2 regions of the Peribacillus sp. S4 genome follow, and region 1 is predicted to be linked to the other one. Evidence: predicted binding sites of a transcription regulator. Region 1 holds the regulator's gene; the other holds the start of a gene.

Region 1 (8,086 bases):
CAATAAGATGATGATGACAAGGAATGTCGGTCCGAATAGATAAGTAAATTTCTTTTTCATGCTGCCCCTCCTTTTCATTGCTGTACATATTTTCACATGATGGTTTCATTTTATCATGCCATGATTAAAAAGAGGGACACAACTATATGTGCCCCTCTTTTTGCTATTAACGGCTCACTTCCGCCTTAATCGCTGAAACGAAATCTTCAAATGCGATCGTTTCGGATTTTTGTTCACCGTATTTACGTACATTCACGCTGCCTTCTTTGGCTTCATTGTCTCCAACGACCAGCATATACGGGATTTTTTGCATTTGCGCTTCACGGATTTTGTAACCGATTTTCTCGTCACGTGTATCCAGGTCGACACGAATGCCTTGCGCTTTAAGTTTTTCCTGTACTTCTTTCGCATAATCCAAGTGCACTTCAGGTGAAACCGGGATCACCTGTGCTTGGATAGGTGCAAGCCAAGTAGGGAATGCCCCCTTGTATTCTTCAATCAAGTAAGCGACAAAACGTTCCATTGTGGAAACGACGCCGCGGTGGATAACAACCGGACGGTGCTGCTTGCCGTCCTCACCGACGTAATTAAGGTCAAATCGTTCAGGAAGCAAGAAATCAAGCTGAACAGTGGAAAGCGTTTCATCTTTCCCTAAGGCAGTACGCACCTGAACATCAAGCTTAGGACCGTAGAATGCCGCTTCACCTTCCGCTTCAAAGTAATCAAGACCAAGCTCATCCATGGCGCCTTTTAACATGCTTTGCGCTTTTTCCCACATGTCATCATCATCGAAGTATTTTTCTGTATCCTGAGGATCGCGATAAGACAGACGGAATGAATAATCCTTGATATCGAAATCTTTATAAACTTCCAGAACAAGGTTCACAACACGCTTGAACTCTTCTTTGATTTGGTCGGGGCGAACGAAAATGTGCGCATCATTCAATGTCATCCCACGTACACGCTGAAGGCCTGAAAGGGCACCTGACATTTCATAGCGGTGCATCAAGCCTAGCTCGGCAATCCGGATTGGCAGTTCGCGGTAGCTGTGGATGCTGTTTTTATAGACCATCATGTGATGCGGACAGTTCATCGGACGCAGGACAAGCTGTTCGTTTTCCATCTCCATGACCGGGAACATGCCGTCCTGGTAATGATCCCAGTGTCCGGATGTTTTATAAAGGTCCACGCTTCCCATTACAGGTGTGTAGACATGGTCATAGCCTAAACGTTCTTCCTTATCCACGATATATCTTTCGATTGTACGGCGAATTGTCGCGCCTTTTGGCAACCACATCGGCAGCCCTTGCCCCACTTTCTGTGAGCTCATGAACAAGTTCAATTCTTTGCCGATTTTACGATGGTCACGTTCCTTGGCTTCTTCAAGGAGACGCAGGTGTTCGGCCAAATCTTCTTTTTTATAGAAAGCCGTACCGTAAATGCGTTGAAGCATTTTGTTTTTGCTATCGCCTCTCCAGTATGCTCCAGCGATGCTCAATAGCTTGAATTCTTTGATTTTCCCAGTTGATGGAACATGAATTCCACGACAAAGGTCAAAGAATTCCCCTTGCTCATAAAGTGTTACCTGCTGATCGGCAGGAATCGCATCGATCAACTCCAATTTATACTCGTCGCCGATTTCTTTAAAACGGGAAATCGCTTCATCACGACTCACTTCGATGCGGGAGATTGCCAAGTTTTCGTTGACGATTTTCTTCATTTCTTTTTCAATCAATGGAAGGTCTTCGGGAGTCAATGATTCCTCTAGATCCATATCATAGTAAAAGCCGCCTTCAATGACTGGCCCTACGCCGAATTTAGCGTTTTTGAACAAACGTTTGATCGCTTGTGCCATCAAGTGCGCTGTACTGTGACGCAATACTTCAAGAGCATCCGCTGCGTCCTGTGTGACGATTTCGATTGTACCATCTTGTTCAATCGGACGTTTTAAATCATATAATTCACCATTGAATTTTCCGGCAATGGATTTTTTCCTTAAACCAGGACTGATGGATGCAGCGATGTCTTCAGTTGTTGTGCCTTTAGCAAACTCCTTGACCGCTCCGTCAGGAAAAGATATTTTCAGTAGTTCTGACATTCAGTTTCACTCCTTCTTATTTGTTCGAACAAATTACAGGTTTTTGATTCCATTACAACACAAAAAAGCCCGCCCCTGTATAAAACAGGGACGAGCTTAGTAATAAATATCATTAACCCGCGGTTCCACCCTCGTTCCAGCTTGCTTTTCACGGCAAAATGGCACTTGTAACTTGGTAACGGCAGCTTCCCGTCAGCTCATATTCGCAGAATGCCTGCTTTCCGAGCCGAAGTTTAAAGGTGGTAAGTGTTCCATGCGAATAGGAAGCTTACAGCCTGTTGGCTTCCCTCTCTGATAATCGGCGACTAGAATACCCTTGTCCTCATCATAACTTTTAGTTTTTTAATAGTATGTAGGAAATTATAATTTGTTATACGTTGAAAATCAAGGTTAATTTTCTTTTTTCCACGAAAGTTCATTCAACTGCATAGAAAATGATGAAAGTGGCAAGATAGTCGCCCGTTCTTCGAAAATCCTTGAAATGGTCTGGATGAGCCCCTCTTCCTTGTCATCGGTATAGATGCACAAGTTTTCAGGAGCAATCGATAAAAGCGGGGCAAGTATCACCGTATCGAGAAAAAGTGAGCTTTTGGCAAGAAGCCTCCTGTCAATCATACTATTGATTTTTGGACGGTCGAGTTTGCTGAATTTCTGATCATAGAAGTGAAAACCGTCCCGGTTGACAAGGTGAAGCTTTCTTAATTTCGTCTCCTGCCCTTGAAGGCAATCACGGAGCGTAGCAATGAAATTTTGATAGTCCTGTTCCAGCTTATATTCATCAATCGCCTTGACGACATACTTTTCCAAAGTGTGCTGAAACGATTTTAAACGGAAGGTCGTAAAAGAATCGAATGAAAAAGATACCTTTCCAGCCAAGATGCTTTGAAGTCCTTCCTCAATCAATCGTTTCTCTGTACTGAATGCTCCATCTTGATTCCTGGCTCTTTCCGCCTCGATGATGGATGATGCAATTTCAATGATGGCTTCAATTTCTTCCCGTTCCCTATAAAAAAATTTACCGACTATAATTTGCTCCAGAACAGGAAGCGTCTTTTCTTCCAATAAAAAAGAATGGAATGCATCACGAAGCAGAATTAGCCATTCATCACCTGAAGATTCCGTTATATCCACGTGCATGCCTTGTTGCGGAATAAATCGAATATATGCTTGAAATTCTGCCCCCAGTGGATGGACAGAAACGAAATTCAGTAATTTCATTGCCTCTGAATCGTTTTGAAACAAAATTTGCACTACGACATCCCCCCTTCCCCCTTGCTTCTTTTTTCATGTATATGGGGATGGGGACGTGTTTAGAAGTAGGATGGGCCTTGTAAGAAGAAAAAAGTGACCTCCATTAAGAGACCACTTTTCTTCATCTTCTCCGATTCACGCCATCAAGCTTGACCGGCTCGGCTAAATATTGAATTCTTTCCAGTACCCGGGCCGCCTTCACTTCTTCTTTCTCACCGCGCTGTGAAAAGGTCAGGTGGTTCTCCAGGCCATTCATATCAAAATTCGAAGTGAAAAATGTCGGCAGGTTTTCCAGCATCCTAAATTGCAAAATCGGACCAAAAACCTCATCGCGTCCCCAGCTCGTCATGGATTCCGCTCCAATATCATCAAGCATGAGGATAGGTGCCGTTTTCACCATTTCAATTTTTTCATTGACCGTATTATCACCTATCGATCCCTTAAGTTCCCTCAAATAGTCAGGTACATAGACTATAAGGGAGGAAATTTGCCTTTTTGCAAGTTCATTGGCGATAGCACCTAATAAGTACGTTTTCCCAACACCGAATTTCCCATATATATACAAGCCTTTTTGCCTTTTACCCGGCTCATATTCCATAATGAACGACATCGCTTTACTTAGGACAGACAAGCGTTTGTTTTCATTATCCGTTTGGGTAAAATCTTCAATGCTGGCCTTTAAAATATCCTTCGGTACATACAGGCTGCGGATCAGCTTTTCCCGTTTCCGCTTTTCATCCTCTGCCAATTTCCTCGGGCAGACTTCATAATGCAGGTTCAGGGCTTTTCCTTGCACCACCAATTTAGGATAATACCCTTGCATCATATTGATGCAGCCATCCAAGCTCGGACATTTATCACACTTATTGCTCTGTGAAGTGAACTCATAAAGCTTCCCCAAGTTTTTATCAATCATTTCCTTCGTGACCGTCGAGCTGTTGGCATTCATGAATAACCGCACTTGTTCGTTTTCAAAAATCTCCTGTTTCAGCTTTTCATAACGCTGTTGAAATTGATTTGTATTGGCCAATTTATTAAGGGACCTATTAATCTTTTCCATCGTTCATTTCACCTCCCGCTTTCCACAGCTTCCATTTCTCCAGAAGTTCGCGTTTTTGGGCATCCAATTCAGGCTGATCCTCATTCTGCTCCTGCTGTGCTTCTTCTTTTTTCTCAAGCCACTCAGGAACCACTTCTTCCCGTATCGCCTTTTTCCGGCTGCCCTTCGCAGCATTCCTGCTTCCTTGAGCCCAGTCCTGATATTTCCTATGTTCATTTTTGGCCAGTTCCATCGCCTCGACGACTGTTGAGACCTTTAGCCTTGCCCAATGGCCTGCCAGCTTTTCCACATAACCCTTCGTGAACTTCATATCCGTTTTGAGCATGACATATTCAATCAAGACATTGACGACACCCGGATTCAGCTTTTGGTTGATCATCACGCCCTCAACCACTTTCAAATCACCGCTTGACGGCTCTGCACCGCCAGACAATTGCATCAGCCGCTCCCTCGGGGAAATCGTCTCCAAATGACGGATTAACTCTTGTTCCTTTGTTTTCGGTTCTTCTTTTTGTGTCCGTTCACGAATTGGCTGCACCCGATTGACAAGGGAAGGCATATCGGCCTGCCGTTCGATCTGGTACCAGTCCCTTGCCGCCTTTCTAAGCAATTCCTCATCAATCTCATCATCCAATGAAACGGCATCCATTACTAGTTTTTGCATTTCCAGCGGATCAATGCCATATAAAAAAGCGAGTTTGGCAATCGTACTTTTTATTTTAGGAGTAAAAGCCTTTTTCGGCACGATCGAGGATTTCATCCCGGCAAATAAAAGGTCAAAATCGAATAAGTCATCAAACCCCGATGGCTCAACGCCTTCCGCCCGATCGATGTATTGCTGTTCAGGCACCGGTTTCCATTCGTTTTTCGCTTCATCCGTTACATATAAAGAGTCCAGATGGTCTGATGAAAATACTTCCGCAAAAGATTTAGTCACACCTTCATATTGATCGGTTAAGATATGGTCATCACAAAAGAACCTCTTTAACCGGTTGAATTGAGCTTTACCGATTTTTTTGTATAAGTAAATATTCAGCATTCCATCCGTGAAAAACTGCTGGGGTGAAAGCGGCGGGTTTAACTCATAAATGAATTCCTTCGTTTCATTTTTCGATTTCTTATATACATTCAACAGGCCGATTCCTTCAAGTAAAAGGCGTGCTTCGTAAATATCACCTAACTTAAGGCCGATGGTATTCATTAATTGATAATGCGAGGAGGTTTCCGACCATAGCCTGTTTTCCTCCAACTCACTCCATAACGTCATATATAGGCTAATGCAGATAGGTCCAATAAGAGGTTGATATAGTCGGGTAAGTATTTTCCGATCATAATCATGAAGCAGCCCCGCAGATGAGACCAAATATGAATCAGCTGGGAGCAATTCTTGCCAATGCATTGACATCTCCATTCAAACCTTTCAAAAGATGTAGTGAAAAAAGAGCCAAAGTGAATCTTCAGCTCTACTTTCTTTCTTTATTTATTAAATCTTTCAGTTCATCAATAAAGACATTGATATCTTTAAATTGTCGATAGACGGATGCGAACCTTACATAGGCAACCTCATCGACTTCTGCCAGCTTGTCCATTACCATTTCGCCGACACTGTCGCTTTTCACTTCCGATATGCCCTGGTTGCGTAGTTCTTTTTCTACATAACTGGTAATTTGCTCTAGTTCTTTCAAGGGAACCGGACGTTTTTCGCAAGCCCTGATTAAGCCACGCAGGATTTTATCACGACTGAACTCTTCACGTGTCCCGCCCTTTTTCACTACAATAAGCGGTGTTTCCTCCACCTTTTCAAATGTCGTGAATCGAAAACCACATGCCTCACATTCACGGCGTCGTCGAATCGATTTACTTTCATCGACTGGCCTGGAATCGAGCACTCTTGTTCCGTTATATTGACATGATGGGCATTTCATCATTATCAGCTCCGTATTTTATGTAGGACTCCCCTATCTAAATGTTCCCCAAGGAATTACTTCTCTATCTTAATCTTATATTAAAAGGAACGGACAGTACAAGTAAAAAGTGTAACTTCCGGCAGCAGGCACTTTTTGTTCTGCCGTTGAAGCACCGTTGCCAAGGGCATTGTGCTACAAGGCAATCCTCTCCAATAAAGTGAATCAGACTGCCGATTCATTGCATTAAAAAAGAGATGCACCCATGGCATCTCTGTGTATACATTTTTTTATAGGGCACTTATATTGGCTTTTTTCATTTGTACAGGACCTAATCCACGTGGTAATTCTATGTTTTCACGTGTTTGCGCATTCAAAGCTTCTGCAATATAATCTGCCGCAATATTCGGATCCAAGTTACCGCATGTATAGACATCAATGCTCGCATAGCCGTGTTCTGGAAAACTGTGAATCGTTAAGTGTGATTCAGAAATGATGACAACCCCGCTGACTCCTTGTGGAGCAAATTTGTGAAAGGCAACTTCTCGTACCTCTGCACCTGATTTCAAAGCAGCGTCAACAAAAATCTTTTCAATTAAATCGATATTGTTCAGTTTTTCAAAGTCACAACCCCAAAGTTCAGAAATGACATGTCTACCCATTGTTTCCATAGTGTAAGCTGTTTCCATATTAAGCTTCCCCCTTACCATGATTTAAAAATAAGTTCTGATAACTACCACGGGGGAAAGTTAGTCCAAAGAGGTCCTAACCCTTTAAGTAGCCATCATGCAAACCGTTTTGAAGAAGTTCACGATTCATAGTATATATGGTTTGAATTTTTTTTGCAACTCCAAATTGAATTTTTGGAAAGATAAACTTTATATGTAATGGGGATATAGCGTAGGTTCCAATGTGGAGTAAATTCCGTCTTTTGTTTATTCAGTGCCATACCAGCCGGGATTTGATGGATCACTGCATGAAAAATAGCCTGCTAAAAAATTTTAGCAGGCTCGGGTTTTTACATTTTATTTTACTGATAATTCGACTTCGGACATTTTTTTCAACTCGGAGCCAACCAATTTTACAAGGTCCACTACACGGTTGGAGTAACCCCACTCATTATCATACCAAGCAAGGACCTTCACTTTCCTGTCACCGATCATCATCGTTGTCAATCCATCGATGATTGCAGAGTGTGGATTCGTTTTGAAATCACTGGAAACTAAAGGTTCCATCGTGAATTCCATGATTCCTTTGAGTTCATTTTCTGAAGCATCGATGAAGGCTTGGTTCACTTCTTCAATCGTGACATCACGGTTTAAATCCACAACAAGATCGACTAAAGATACGTTTGGTGTCGGTACGCGTATCGCCATTCCATGAAGCTTGCCTTTTAATTGCGGCAACACTAGTGAGATGGCTTTTGCTGCTCCTGTAGTCGTAGGAATCATGCTTTCCGCAGCGGCACGGGCACGTCTCAAGTCTTTGTGCGGGTTATCGATATTATTTTGATCATTTGTATAAGAATGTATCGTTGTCATTAAACCGTTGTTTATGCCGAATTTTTCATCAAGCACTTTTGCAACAGGTCCAAGGCAGTTCGTTGTACAAGATGCATTGGATATGACGAAATGCTTGTCAATTTCCAGCACCTCCTGATTCACTCCCATTACAATGGTAACGTCTTCATTTTTACCCGGGGCTGATAATATTACTCTTTTTGCTCCTGCGTCTAAATGAAGAGCCGCTTTAGAACGATCATTGAATTTGCCA
Region 2 (8,086 bases), 380 kb from region 1:
ATTGGCTGCAAGCTAATTTAACGGAAGATGCCCAAATTACGAATGTCTCAAGTGACTATACACAGCTGGCACTTCAAGGACCAGCTGCAGAGAAGATATTACAAAAACTATCGGGAAGTACTGACTTAAGTGAAATTGGATTTTTCAGGTTCAAGGATAATGTCATGATTAACGGTATCTCCACGCTGGTTTCCCGTACTGGATACACTGGTGAAGATGGTTTTGAAATATATAGCGACAGTAAAAATGGCCCTGCCCTTTGGAAGGCGATTATGGATGCCGGTAAGGAAGAGGGGGTTCAGCCGATTGGTTTAGGTGCTCGTGATACCCTGCGTTTTGAAGCGAAACTGCCGCTGTATGGGCAGGAGCTTTCAGCTGACATCACCCCGATAGAAGCCGGGATTGGTTTTGCAGTAAAAGTGGATAAGGAAGTTGATTTTTTCGGGAAAGCCGTTCTTGCTGAGCAAAAGGAGAAAGGGGCTCCCCGGAAGCTTGTGGGAATTGAAATGATTGACCGTGGCATTCCACGTCATGGGTATAAGGTATACAGCGGTGATGAAGTCATTGGCGTGGTCACGACTGGTACCCAATCGCCAACATTGAAGAAAAACGTTGGATTGGTACTTATCGATAAGGAATTTTCGGTGCTGGATGCGGAAGTCGAAGTGGAAATCCGTTCCAAACGTTTGAAAGCCGTTATAATACAAACACCTTTTTATAAAAAACCACGTAAATAGAGGGGAATGGTCATTAGATGAAACATCGTTATTTACCCATGACAGAGCAAGATAAACAAGAAATGCTGGAAGCGATAGGGGTATCCGCTGCTGAAGAACTTTTCAATGATATCCCTGAAAGCGTTCGTTTTCAAGGAGAATACGATATCAAGCCTGCTAAATCGGAACCTGCATTAATGAAAGAATTATCAAGGCTTGCTGCAAAGAATGCGGACCTTAAAAATTATGCTTCCTTCCTTGGTGCGGGTGTCTATGACCATTATGCGCCGGTCATCGTCGATCATGTTCTTTCCCGTTCTGAGTTTTATACGGCATATACACCGTATCAGCCTGAAATTTCACAGGGCGAGCTTCAAGCAATCTTTGAATATCAAACGATGATATGTGAATTGACGGGCATGGATGTGGCTAACTCCTCCATGTATGACGGCGGGACGGCGCTGGCTGAAGCAGCGATGCTTGCTTCAGGACAGACAAGGCGGAAGAGGATTCTCATTTCAGGAACCGTTCATCCTGAATCAAGAGAAGTTGTGAAGACATATGCAAAAGGGCAACGCGTGGAAGTGATCGAAATTCCTCATAAAGACGGTGTGACGGACTTAGCTGCTTTAAGGGAATTGGCGAATGATGACATTGCAGGAGTGATCGTGCAATACCCGAACTTTTTTGGCCGGATCGAGCCATTGAAAGAAATGGAAGAAATCATTCATGGCGTCAAGTCCATGTTTATCGTTTCCAGTAATCCGCTTGCATTGGGAGCTTTGACATCCCCTGGTGCACTCGGTGCAGATATCGTAACGGGGGATGCTCAGCCATTCGGCATTCCAGCGGCATTCGGTGGCCCTCATTGTGGATATTTTGCGGTTACTAATAAACTTGTACGGAAAGTTCCGGGCAGACTCGTCGGTCAAACGGTCGATGAGAATGGAAAAAGAGGGTTTGTCCTGACGCTTCAAGCTCGTGAACAGCACATTCGCCGTGACAAAGCCACATCCAACATTTGTTCCAATCAAGCTTTGAATGCCTTGGCCGCTTCTGTTGCAATGACCGCGCTTGGGAAAAAGGGTGTCAAAGAAATGGCCGTGCAAAATATTCAAAAAGCACATTATGCGAAAAAAGCAATTATGGCCAAAGGGGTGGAAGTGATATTCGACGGTCCTTCGTTTAATGAATTTGTCATTAAACTGCCTGCTCCGTTTTCAGAGGTCAATAAAAACCTTTTTGAAAAAGGGATGATCGGCGGCTTCGATTTAGGGACGGTTTATCCTGAATTGAAAGACCATATGCTGGTTGCGGTAACTGAACTAAGAACAAAAGAAGAAATTGATGCACTTGCGCAGGAATTGGGGGATCAACATGAATAATCAAGATCAATCACTCATTTTTGAAATCAGTACTTCCGGCCGGATCGGGTACAGTCTGCCAGAAATGGATGTTGCAACTATTCCGCTCGAAGAAATTCTTCCTGCCGACTACATCCGTGAAGAAGAGGCAAAGCTTCCTGAGGTGTCCGAACTGGATATCATGCGTCACTATACTGCACTTTCCAAACGGAATCATGGGGTGGATTCGGGTTTTTATCCGCTGGGTTCATGCACGATGAAATATAATCCGAAAATAAATGAAAATGTGGCACGTTTCAACGGTTTTGCCCATATCCATCCATATCAAGATCCCGCTACTGTACAAGGAGCATTGGGACTATTATTTGATTTGCAGGAACACTTAACGGAAATCACCGGGATGGACCAAGTGACATTACAGCCTGCAGCAGGTGCCCACGGTGAATGGACAGGATTGATGATGATTCGCGCTTTTCACGAAGCGAATGGCGATACAGAACGGACGAAAGTGATTGTACCTGATTCGGCCCATGGTACGAATCCTGCCTCTGCCACTGTTGCCGGACTAGAAACGATTACAGTGAAGTCCGATGAAAATGGGTTAGTCGACCTTGAAGATTTAAAACGTGTTGTCGGACCTGATACGGCGGCCTTGATGCTGACGAACCCCAATACATTGGGATTGTTTGAAGAAAATATTTTGGAAATGGCACAACTTGTCCATGACGCAGGTGGGAAGCTTTATTATGATGGAGCGAATCTGAATGCAGTCCTATCAAAAGCACGACCGGGTGACATGGGCTTTGATGTGGTTCATTTAAATCTCCATAAAACATTTACAGGCCCGCATGGAGGCGGCGGCCCGGGTTCTGGTCCTGTAGGTGTGAAGTCCGACTTGATTCCTTACTTGCCTAAACCTCTTATAGTCAAGCAAGGCGAGCAATTCGTCCTTGATTATGATCGTCCGCAATCCATTGGCAGGGTAAAACCTTATTATGGTAATTTCGGAATAAACGTGAGGGCATATACGTACATTCGTTCAATGGGTCCTGATGGCCTTAAAGCCGTCACAGAGAACGCGGTCATCAATGCCAATTATATGATGCGCAAGTTGGAACCTTATTTTGACTTACCATATAATCGTCATTGTAAGCATGAATTCGTATTAAGCGGACGCCGGCAAAAGAAATTGGGGGTAAGGACTCTCGATATAGCTAAAAGATTGCTGGATTTCGGGTATCATCCTCCAACCATTTACTTCCCGTTGAACGTGGAAGAAGGAATGATGATAGAACCGACTGAAACCGAGTCAAAAGAAACGCTGGATGCGTTCATCGATGCGATGATCCAGATTGCCAAGGAAGCGGAAGAAACTCCGGAAATCGTTCAGGAAGCTCCGCATACAACCGTTATAAAGCGGCTTGATGAAACTCTTGCTGCAAGAAAACCCATTTTGCGTTATCAAGCCTAGATTAGTAGCTTACACGAAAAAAATCCCTGCCTTCCGGCGGGGATTTTTCATGTTTATGTAAGATTCCATTAAAGTCCAACTGTTGACTTTCTTTTACTTGAGCTATGGAATTAAAAAGAGCCCATGCCGAGATGGGTCTTATTTCTTTGCTTTGATTTTCCCGGTCCACATCTTGAAACCGCCCTTTAAGTGAAAAAGTTCCCTGTAGCCCTTTTTGTATAGCATGGCTGCAGCTCTGCCGCTGATGATTTCGCTTTGAGCGTACAAATATACAGGCTTGTCCGGCCTAATTTCGACCAAGCGGGTTTTCATTTGAGTCATAGGGATGTTTCTTGCGCCTAAGATATGACCATTTTCGAAATCATTCGGTTCCCGCACATCAATTAGCTGCACTTTTCTGTAGTTGGCGATAAATTCGTCCTGTGTTAGTGTTTTAACGATTTTACGCTGGCGGTACCAATTAAAAAGTGAATACGCAATAACCACTCCGAGGATGATGAGCAGTGTATATAATATTTCCAAACATAAAAACTCCCTTCTACCTTAACGAATACAGACAATCTTTATTATATAATTGCTTTACCCAATAATCAAAAAGAATTTTCATCAAATTCTTCATGACTTGATAGCACTTTCTTTTTTAGAGTGTTAAAGTCTGTTAAACTACTACATGTGAGTTTTTTGTGGGGGATTGAAAAACGTCTATCGAAACGAGGGGTAAGGATGACTAAAGAAAAATGGGGTTTTATAGATTCGGGGTATTGTTCACCGGCTTTTAATATGGCGCTGGACGAAGCCCTGTTAAACTGGCAAAGCAAAGGGGAAATTCCGCCGATCATACGCTTTTACGGCTGGGATCCAGCGACATTGTCGATCGGTTATTTTCAAAAGGCAGAAGCGGAGATTGATCTGGAAGAGGTCAAAAGGCAGGGCCTTGGTTTTGTTCGCAGGCCGACAGGAGGACGAGCGGTACTGCACGAACATGAATTGACTTATAGTGTAATCGTTCCAGAATCCTATCCGGGAATGCCAACAACCGTTACTGAAGCTTATCGTGTCATTTCTGAAGGAATATTGATGGGGTTCAGGAATCTTGGATTGGATGCTTATTTTGCCGTGCCTCGAAGCGAACAGGAAAAAGCGGCTTTAAAATCGCCCAGGTCTTCCGTCTGCTTTGATGCACCTAGCTGGTATGAACTGGTCGTTGAGGGCAGGAAGGTCGCTGGCAGCGCTCAAACCAGGCAAAAAGGCGTCATCCTTCAGCACGGGTCCATTTTGCTTGAGCTTGATGATGATAAGCTCTTTAGCGTATTTAAATTCTCAAATGACAGGGTTAAAGAGAGAATGCAAAAAAACTTAAAAAACAAAGCTGTGGCCATGAATGACATTGCCGGGAGAAAGATAACCATCCCTGAAGCGAAAGAAGCTTTCGAAAAAGGTTTTGCCGAAGGACTTTCGGTCGATTTAGAGCCATATGTCCTCACCGAAAAGCAATTGCTGGAAGTGAAGGCAATTGCAGAAAGCAAATATGAAAGCGATGAATGGAATTTCATGAGATAGAGGAAGCATAATTAGAGTGGATAATAAAAAGTTTTTTCAGATTTGTTTGACCGAATAACACATCCCTTGCAGGGATAAGCCCTAAAAGGGATGGGGAAAAAGCAAGGTCCAAATTAATTGAAATCTGATGAAAAATTATTATAAATCGACATTTTCCTCCCTTTTGCTAACTATATTAATTGATTTAACGTTTGACAAAATTAAAAGTTATTCAAAACAAACACAATATATAGTAGTTGAAATATTTAATGCGACACTATATGTTGATTTTTGAGTTTCGCTATGATAAATTTAGGGTACTTGTTAAGCGAAACGGACATGTAAGGCTACATAAGGATTTTTGCGGCAGCAAGAACGGATCATGAAACATATAAAGGAGAGGGAATTATGTCGGTTGTAATAAAAGAAGCTTTAAAGGTTGATCTAGAAAGGTTGAATAAGGATATTTCTTTATTTCCCCAGGTTCACCCTGTAACTGCTGATATGAAAATGGCGCATAAGGGAGTGTCCCGTCTAGTCATGCTTGACCGCTATTCTTTTAAGGATACTGAAAAAATCACACTCTCGGCAGGCGATTTCGTCGTGTTGACGATTAAGGAAGATCCGAAATTCCCAGCAAGGGGTCTCGGTTACATCGTTGAAATTGATTGGGAAACCAAAAAAGCCAAGGTATTGGTGGATGAAGAATTCCGTGGCGTATTGGATAATCCGGAAGAAGTTGAGACGGGAATTGTAAACCGTCCGTTGGATATAATCGAAAAGCCTCTTGAAATATACTATGAACAAATTGCGAAACGTAATGCAACGGGATTGGCATCAGTGGAAACCACGGAAGAAAAAAGAACGGAATGGTTCAATAAATTCTATGAAGAATTAAAGAACCTTAATTTCGTCCCGGCAGGCCGAGTATTATACGGTGCAGGTTCCAATACGGATGTTACTTATTTCAACTGCTATGTAATGCCATTCGTACCGGATTCACGTGAAGGTATTTCAGAACATAGGAAACAAGTGATGGAAATCATGAGCCGCGGCGGCGGAGTGGGTACGAACGGATCGACACTGCGTCCAAGAAACACTCTGGCAAAAGGGGTGAATGGAAAATCCTCGGGTTCAGTGTCATGGCTTGACGATATTGCAAAACTGACGCATCTTGTTGAACAGGGCGGCAGCAGACGAGGCGCGCAAATGATCATGCTTGCTGATTGGCATCCCGATATTGCAGAGTTCATCATTTCCAAAATGCAAAATCCAAGGATTTTGCGTTACCTAGTGGAAAACACCAAAGATGAAGCCATCAAGAAATATGCCACGGATAAATTGAAATTCACGCCGCACACGGAACAGGAAACGGCTATGTATCAAGGGATCATCAATTATAAGGAGATTCCTGGCCAAGGCGGGTTCAGCGAGAAAATCATTAGGGATGCAGAGGAAAAGATCCGTACAGGCGGAACATACAGTGTCCATAATTCGGATTTCTTGACTGGAGCCAATATCTCCATTTGCCTGACCAAGGAATTTATGGAAGCGGCTGAACAAGATGCGGAATATGAATTGCGTTTTCCTGATGTTGAAAGCTATAATGCCGAAGAAATGGCCATTTACAATAAAGAATGGCATAATGTCGGCGATGTTCGCGAATGGGAGAAAATGGGTCATAAAGTCCGTGTTTACCGTAAAATCCGGGCTAAAGAGCTTTGGAACTTAATAAACATTTGTGCAACATATTCTGCTGAACCAGGTATTTTCTTTATCGATAATGCAAATGAAATGACGAATGCCAAAGCATACGGTCAACAGGTTGTAGCCACGAACCCTTGTGGAGAACAGCCATTGGCTCCATATTCAGTATGTAACCTTGCTGCTGTCAATCTGGCTGAAATGGCTGATAAAGAAAGCAAAACGGTTAATTTCGAGAAACTTAAGCAGACAGTTGAAGTCGGTGTGCGCATGCAGGACAATGTCATTGACGCAACTCCTTATTTCTTGGATGAAAACAAAAAACAGGCACTGGGCGAGCGACGGGTTGGACTAGGTGTAATGGGTCTGCATGACCTGTTGATCTACTGTGAAACGGAATATGGCTCTGAAGAAGGAAATATCCTGGTTGACAAGGTGTTTGAAACGATTGCGACCACAGCTTACAGGGCTTCGGTGGAACTTGCTAAAGAAAAAGGCAGTTTCCCGTTCCTGATCGGGTCAACGGACAAAGAAACCAATGAGCTTAGAACACGTTTCACACAAACCGGATTTATGGAAAAAATGCCGGAAGATATCAGGGAAAGTGTTGCTGCACATGGTATCCGTAACTCTCATTTATTGACAGTGGCTCCTACGGGAAGTACAGGAACGATGGTTGGGGTATCAACAGGTCTTGAACCATATTTCTCCTTCACGTATTTCCGCAGCGGCCGTCTTGGTAAATTCATTGAAGTTAAGGCTGACATTGTACAGGAATACTTGGATCGCCATCCAGAAGCCGATACAGAAGAGCTTCCAAAATGGTTCATTTCCGCTATGGAATTAGCTCCAGAAGCACATGCTGATGTTCAATGCATCATTCAACGCTGGATTGACAGCTCGATCAGCAAGACGGTCAATGCCCCAAAAGGATATACTGTCGAACAAGTTGAAAAGGTATATGAACGTCTATACAAAGGCGGAGCAAAAGGCGGAACGGTATATGTGGATGGCAGCCGTGACAGTCAGGTCCTTACGCTCAAAGCGGAAGAAAACCAAATGGACGAGCAGCTTGAAATGGATGAATTGACAAATGTGGAAGAAAAGAAAAAAGTTGTATTGGTCGATACGATAAATGAGCTGCGTTCGACGAATGTTACAATTGGTTCGGAAGTGGGTAACACTTGCCCCGTATGCCGTAAGGGTGAAGTTCAGGAAATGGGCGGATGCAATACGTGCACGAATTGCGGAGCGCAATTGAAATGCGGGCTATAAGCTGATGCAAAGGAAGT

The links. Region 1 encodes NrdR, which represses ribonucleotide reductase genes. Its sites were predicted from a motif close to AACACNATATATNGTGTT; they were not measured.
Region 2: the regulator NrdR is predicted to act here: its motif matches at 5,331-5,348, upstream of ACJ9PY_RS17380 (vitamin B12-dependent ribonucleotide reductase).

Annotation. Positions count from the first base shown of each region.
Region 1 is NZ_CP175708.1:4,041,511-4,049,596, forward strand. Features, by position in the region: gene ACJ9PY_RS19180 (hypothetical protein) at 1-60, opposite strand, end outside; gene thrS (threonine--tRNA ligase) at 167-2,098, opposite strand; gene ytxC (sporulation protein YtxC) at 2,489-3,349, opposite strand; gene dnaI (primosomal protein DnaI) at 3,471-4,409, opposite strand; gene ACJ9PY_RS19200 (replication initiation and membrane attachment family protein) at 4,396-5,808, opposite strand; gene nrdR (transcriptional regulator NrdR) at 5,873-6,334, opposite strand; gene speD (adenosylmethionine decarboxylase) at 6,604-6,984, opposite strand; gene ACJ9PY_RS19215 (glyceraldehyde-3-phosphate dehydrogenase) at 7,339-8,086, opposite strand, start outside.
Region 2 is NZ_CP175708.1:3,666,136-3,674,221, reverse strand. Features, by position in the region: gene gcvT (glycine cleavage system aminomethyltransferase GcvT) at 1-737, shown strand, start outside; gene gcvPA (aminomethyl-transferring glycine dehydrogenase subunit GcvPA) at 755-2,101, shown strand; gene gcvPB (aminomethyl-transferring glycine dehydrogenase subunit GcvPB) at 2,094-3,551, shown strand; gene ACJ9PY_RS17390 (rhodanese-like domain-containing protein) at 3,690-4,073, opposite strand; gene ACJ9PY_RS17385 (biotin/lipoate A/B protein ligase family protein) at 4,275-5,111, shown strand; gene ACJ9PY_RS17380 (vitamin B12-dependent ribonucleotide reductase) at 5,499-8,069, shown strand.